2 regions of the Bradyrhizobium vignae genome follow, and region 2 is predicted to be linked to the other one. Evidence: riboswitches for the same ligand, from Rfam matches in the RefSeq annotation. Region 2 holds a riboswitch; the other holds the start of a gene.
The links. A riboswitch is a leader RNA that binds a small molecule or an ion and turns the genes downstream of it on or off. The one in region 2 is predicted to bind cobalamin.
Positions count from the first base shown of each region.

Region 1: another riboswitch for cobalamin. It lies ahead of metE (5-methyltetrahydropteroyltriglutamate--homocysteine S-methyltransferase); the one in region 2 lies ahead of BRAD3257_RS24615 (DUF1636 family protein).

Region 1 is NZ_LS398110.1:6,552,200-6,555,600, forward strand. Features, by position in the region: gene metE (5-methyltetrahydropteroyltriglutamate--homocysteine S-methyltransferase) at 1-1,723, opposite strand, end outside; cobalamin riboswitch at 1,827-2,028, opposite strand; gene BRAD3257_RS39435 (hypothetical protein) at 2,326-2,889, shown strand; gene BRAD3257_RS31785 (nodulate formation efficiency C protein) at 3,090-3,401, shown strand, end outside.
Region 2 is NZ_LS398110.1:5,037,206-5,040,606, forward strand. Features, by position in the region: gene cobN (cobaltochelatase subunit CobN) at 1-816, opposite strand, end outside; gene cobW (cobalamin biosynthesis protein CobW) at 816-1,865, opposite strand; gene BRAD3257_RS24615 (DUF1636 family protein) at 1,862-2,236, opposite strand; cobalamin riboswitch at 2,333-2,552, opposite strand; gene cobO (cob(I)yrinic acid a,c-diamide adenosyltransferase) at 2,593-3,228, shown strand; gene BRAD3257_RS24625 (cobyric acid synthase) at 3,233-3,401, shown strand, end outside.

The DNA of each region.
Region 1 (3,401 bases), 1.5 Mb from region 2:
TCAACATCGCCTTCATCGGCTTCCTCGTGAGCGATTGCGCGTAGCACCACCAGCCTACGGTGATAGGCTTCGACCGCACTACGTCGCCAAACAGGATCGGTGGCCTGACGCAGCGCGATCCGTAGGACTGCACCCATCCGTTCCTGGTAAATGCGAAGCCGGCGAGGTGCTCGCCGAAGTACTGCACCATGTCATTGCGCTCGAACTCGCCGTGCACCAGGACGTCAAGACCGATGTCCTCCTGCCAATGTACAGCGCGCGCAGTCTCCTCCTTGAGGAACCTGTCGTATTGCTCGTCGCTCATCGCGCCTCGCGCATGCGCCGCACGGGCATTCCGGACCTCTGTGGTTTGCGGAAACGATCCGATCGTCGTGGTAGGAAAAGGCGGTAGTCCGAAACGATTGCTTTGGATCTCGGCACGACGGGCAAATGGGCTCGCGCGGCGACGCATGGTCTGATCGATCGCTTTCATCCGCACAGCGACATTGGCATCACGGATTTTGGGCGAAGTCTGGCGGACAGTCGCGGCACATTCCGACTCGGCAAGAGCTGGCGCGACATTCTGGTCGCCTGCGAGTGCCCGCGCCAGGATCGCAAGCTCTCGCATCTTCTGGACCGCGAAAGCAAGCCAGCTCTTGACGTCAGAAGCGAGCCCCGTCTCGAGGCCAACATCGACCGGAACATGAAGCAGAGAGCAGGATGGGGCGATCTGTACACGATCTTTGCCGAGCTTCGCAATCACGGGTTCGAGCCGTTGGCGCAGCGAGGACAAATTCGACCGCCATACATTCCGGCCGTCGACGACACCGAGCGACATGACGAGATCACTTCGGCCGCCAGCGATGATCTGGTCCAACAACTGTGGCGCTCGAACCAGATCGAGATGCAGTCCGGCAACTGGCAAGCTCAAGGCGGTGTGCAGATTGTCGCCGAGGTCGCCGAAATAGCTGGCAACCATGATCTTGATGGCCGGCCCCTCCTTTGCGAGCCGGTCATAGGCATGCCGCAAAGATTTTCGCGTCCCCTCATCCAGATCAAGAACCAGGCAGGGCTCGTCGAACTGAACCCAATTAGCCCCACGTTGGGCCAATTCCTGCAGAACCTCGATATAGACTGGTATCAGCTTATCTAATAGCGAGAGTGGCTGGAACGCAGGATCGGGACTCTTGCCGAGCTTTAGGAATGTAACCGGCCCGATCAGGACAGGGCGGGTCTGAAAGCCGAGAGCCTTGGCTTCCTCATACTCCTCGATCGGCTTGCGAGAGCATAGCCTGAAAGTCTGTCTCGTGTGAAACTCGGGAACCATGTAGTGGTAGTTGGTGTCGAACCACTTGGTCATCTCCTGCGCGGGTGCGCCAACTCCGCACGGTTGATCACCGCAAGTCGCATCCTGGTCGTCGACTTGTGAACCACGGGCCATGGCGAAGTACGTCTTGAGCGAAACGAGTTCGGATTTCGAAGCGTAGATCTCCGGGATGGCGCCAACCATGACACTTGTGTCGAGCACCTGGTCATAGAGGGAGAAATCGTTCGATGGAATGACCGTGACGCCGATAGATTTCTGACGAGCCCAGTTCGCGGCACGCAGGCCAGCTGCGTCCTCGAGCAACTGCTGTTCGCTGCTTTTTCCGGCCCAGTAGCTTTCTAGAGCGAGTTTGAGCTCGCGCCTTGGACCGATGCGTGGCGTTCCGAGCGTGGCAACCGGAAGGGAGAGAAGAGACATAGCGTTAACCCCATGTTGGGGGCAAAGGCCATGGCGGACGCAGGCAGGGGAAGTCGCACGGTGCGACGGCTGCTTGGCGCACCACCGGGACACCCCGCCCGTGGACGAATATATTGTCGGGGCAGGTCTCCTGGCTCACGGGTCATTGCTGCTGTCCGGCCTTCCCGAAGCCGCGCAGGCTTCAGTGACATCGTTGGACAGCGGCTCGCCGCTCACAGTTGCGGGGGCAGCGCCGGCATCTTCACCGGCTTCCCTCTTAGCTCCGGATCAAGTGGGACCGGAGAACCTCGACGACTTGGGATATCGGCAAGACAAGTCTTCCGTCAACCTCTCAGATTATGTCTCAAGCTGGTGCTGCGACATCCGCTACGCGAAGGGCCGCGCATCCTTATCGTTGCCTCGATGGAGAAAGGCTCTCCAGTCAGCCATATTGTAATAACCGTCACAGCTGCCCCGGGCCCGCACGCCAGATGGTGGAAGGGACAAATGCGGCTTGCGCCGGCAGGCACCGCTGCCTGGAGCAGAACGCATTTGATGCCCCGGCTTCCCGCCGGTCTTCGAGCGCGTCCGCCATCCAGCCGCCCTATCGACCAGCTCGATCCGTGCTGAATAAGCCTAAGACACCTGGCAAAGCCAGCAACATACCTGACCAGCACGTTGATTTGCAGTACCAGCCAAACGCCAAATGCTCGGCGATCAAGATCGGCTTCGTCGTCGTTGGCCTTCTACCGCAAAGCGGACCGAACGGGAGGCTGCTCTCGAGCCGCACGTCGCGAAAGAAGCGGCAAACGCCGCTCTGGCCTCTTGGCCGCGAGCGCCCAGAGGATGGCAGAGATCGAAAGCCACATTCCGGCAACGAACGAAACGGTTCTATGGCGGCAAGCGTGCTCCCAATTGTCATCAGGAACTTGGTCGAGGCGTTCAGCTGCGCCGTCGAATATTCGGTGCGTGCAAGGACGCATAAGCCGCGTTGCGTAGCGTTGAAGGTAAACATCGAGACGTGCGCAAGTCGGAAAGCCGACAAAGAGGACAAAAAAGCGGTGCAAATTGCCGTCTATTACCTGGCACGAGGAATGCAAGTCTTCGGATATGCCCAGTCCTCCTGCTGGGCATATCCAGCACAGCAACTTGAAGCTGTCGCCGGGAGCGAAGTTAGCGGCGCGTGACATAGAGGGGAGCGCCCGCTCGCACGGGACACCATCGGTCTCCTCGTTGCGTCGCCGCTAACTTCTTGCGCTCGCGAATAGCAGGTTGAAGCTTGCCCGCTTGGAATGACGTGTGGATGAAACCAAATAGGCCGGCGGTTATGAGGAAAGTGTCTGGAAGACGCGCGCTATTGTTTTGTCTCGGCCGATCGTTGATCTGTATGGCCGCGCTGGCTGCGACAAGCAACAGTGTTCGCGCCATCGAGAGCCCCCATATCGAAAGATTCAAGTCAACGTGGCGAGCGCAAGACGGTGAGACAATAGAACAACTTATCTCCAACGTTTCGAAGGTGGCACTTTTTGTCCCTCGAATGTGGGGCGTCATTGAACTTGACCAAAACGACTATGTTTTCGTTATGTGGACCAGGCACCCGGATGATACATTAGACGAACAGAACGTTATCGCCTGGAGAATCGCGCTCGACGGCACGTTTCAACTTGCGTCGACCTATGCAAAGCCGATGGAGTTGGGT
Region 2 (3,401 bases):
GCCGTCGTCGCCGATCGCGGAAAACGCCGTCGCATTGACGATCGCGGCCGCTGGATTTTGCGCGAGATACGCGCGCAGCCAATCGGCGACGCCCGCAGCCTTCAGCGAGGTAACGAACACGCCGTGCGCGTCAAACCCCTTCTCGCGCAGCGCCACGATCAGCGCGTCGACCGGGCCAGTGTCCGCGGCGGTGAGATAGGAACGATAGAAGGCGACGAGCGCGCCCGGTTTTCCCTTGGTAGCCGCAGGGGCGGTGATGACGCCACGAACGGGATCATAAAAACCCATCTCGGGCACGGTCATCTCGCCGGTGACCGGCCCTGCATAGAGGCCCGAAGCCAACGCAAGCTGCGCGATCGCGGCTTGAGCGGCAACGGGGCCGCCGGTATCGCACAGCACCTTGAGCCGACGCAGCGTCGAGACTGGCAGCGTCGAGTATGCATCGAGCCGCGGGTCGCCGCGCCCATCGCCCGGCAGCACGGCCAGCACGATATTGCGGTCCTTGGCGAGCTGTTGCAGGGCCGCCAGCCCATACGGCCAATAGGATTCGCCGCCGATCAGGCGCACCAGAATGCCGCGTGCCTGCGACAGCGTGCGCTCGATATAGGTGTCCACCGACAGCGGGTGACGCAGCTCCGCAAGATTCGCGAGCCGCAGCGACGGCAGGCTGTGGCGGCCACGCCGCCAGCCGGCCGCGAACGCGGCGAGATCGGAATCCGAATACGAGAGCACCACGAGATCGGCCGGGTCCTGGCCGATGTCTCTTGGCGTCGCGGTCTCCTCGAGACCGCGGCTCTCGCGGAAGACGACGTGCATCAGATACCAGATCCTGAAAGAGCAAGTCCTGCCCTGATCGCAGCCTCGTCGATGTCGCCATGCTCGCCGATCACGACCAGCTTTGACTGTCTGAGACCTGCGCCCCAGGGCCTGTCGAACTGATGGCGCACGCGCTCTCCGACCGCCTGCAGCAACAGCCGCATCGGCTTGCCGGCGACCGCGATGTAGCCCTTGGCGCGCAGCACGTTCTGCTCGCGGGCCAGCTTCTGGACGGATGCGACCAACGCATCGACGTCCGCCACTTCCGGAAGATCGATCACGACAGAGGCGAAATCGTCGTGCTCGTGCTCCTCTTCGCCGTCATGATGCGAGGGGCGCGCGGCGAGGTCGTTCTCCGCGGCAGCGCCGATGCCGAGGATGACGCGCGCATCGATCGCGCCGTCGGTGATCGGCAGCATGGGCACGCGGCGCGGCATCTCGGCAGCGATCGCGGCCTTTGCGGCTTCGATGCCCGCCGCGCCCGCAAGATCAGCCTTGGTCAGCAGCACGATATCGGCGCAGGCGATCTGGTCCTCGAACACTTCCGACAGCGGCGTCTCGTGATCCAGATTTTCGTCCGCCGCGCGCTGCGCTTCGACGGCCGCCGGATCTGGCGCGAACCGGCCGGCCGCGACAGCCTCGGCATCGGCCAGCGCGATCACGCCATCGACCGTGATGCGCGAGCGGATCTCCGGCCAGTCGAACGCCTTGAGCAACGGCTTCGGCAGCGCCAGGCCCGAAGTCTCGATCAGGATGTGATCGGGCCGCACCGGGCGCGCCAGCAATTGCTCCATGGTCGGAATAAAATCGTCGGCCACGGTGCAGCAGATGCAGCCATTGGCGAGCTCGACGATGTTCTCCTCCGGGCAATTGGCGTCGGCGCAGGATTTCAGGATCTCGCCATCGACCCCCTCGCTGCCGAACTCGTTGACGAGCACGGCGAGCTTCTTGCCGTTGGCATTGGTCAGCAGATGCTGGATCAGCGTGGTCTTGCCGGAGCCGAGAAAACCCGTGACCACCGTGACCGGGACTTTTGCGAGCGAGTTCATTCAGCGGCCTCCGGCACGACGGCAATGGGGGGAATGCGGGCAAGCGACTGCTTGCGGAAGATTTCCGGCCGGCTGCGCCAGGGCACGATGCCATCAGGCGCGGCGGCATAGGCCGCAGCACCCGCGACCACGTCGCGCGCGTTGGCATCCGACAGACGGCCATAGACATAGGACCAGCGGCCGGGCGCGCTGAGCGCGACCGAGCAGCCCTGGCTGCAGGCCGACAGGCATTCGACGGGAACCACGCTGACGCCATCGGGCACGCCGGCCTCGAGGATCGCACCATGCAGGCGCTTGCCAGGCGTCGTGTCGCCCTCGCCGAGCGTCTGGCCGGCGCGGCAGGTGATGCAGACGTGAAGTGTGACGGTCATCGCCTCTTCCAGGATAAACAGCGGGAGGCGATGAGGCGCGCGGACCGTTCTCCTGAGGGCCCGCTTCCCCGTCGCGGAACACCCCGTCCGCCGGTCCAAAACACGTTCGCGCTGGCAGGTCTCCCGGCTTGCGGAGCAGGGTTTTCGCCCTTCGATCCCCGCCTTCCCGATTCCAAGGGAATCAGTGGCTTCGGGCATCTCTCCGGTCACGGTCGCGGGGGCGGCTGCATTTTGGACCCAAATCTTGCCGATTCGGACCCTATCGCATTCCCTCTTCGCCTGTCATAGGACAGGAACCAACGCCCGGCCACCATTTGCCGGTGGCCGCCACTTGTCAAGCCGAAGGACCGGGACCGATGACGCCTGAACCGGATACCCAAACAGCTGAGGAAACCGACACCCGGCACGCCCAGAAAATGGCGAAGAAGAAGGCTGCCCGCGACAAGATCATGGCGACCAAGAGCGGCGAAAAGGGCCTCATCATCGTCCACACCGGTGCCGGCAAGGGAAAATCCTCCTCTGCCTTCGGCATGATCGTCCGCTGCGTCGCCCACGGCTTGCCCTGCGCGGTCGTGCAGTTCATCAAGGGCGCCTGGGATACCGGCGAGCGACGCCTGCTCACCGGCCATTTCGGCGATCTCTGCCAGTTCCACGCCATGGGCGAAGGCTTCACCTGGGAGACGCAGGACCGCGCCCGCGACATCGCCGCCGCACGCGCCGGCTGGGAGAAGGCCAAGGAGCTGATTCTCGACGAGCACTTGCGCATGGTCGTGCTCGACGAGATCAACATAGCGCTGCGCTACGACTATCTCGACATCGCCGAGGTCGTCGAGTTCCTGAGGACGCAGAAGCCGCCGATGACGCATGTCGTGCTCACCGGACGCAACGCCAAGGACGAGCTGATCGAGATCGCAGACCTCGTGACCGAGATGACGCTGGTCAAGCACCCCTTCCGCTCCGGCATCAAAGCGCAGGCCGGCATCGAGTTCTGAAGGCATGACGGCGCGCGCATTGATGATCCAGGGCGCCGGCTCGGACGTGGGCAAATCGCTCATCGTCGCCGGTCTTGCCCGCGCCTTCACGCGCCGCGGCCTGCGCGTGCTCCCGTTCAAGCCGCAGAACATGTCCAACAATGCCGCCGTCACCGTCGATGGCGGCGAGATCG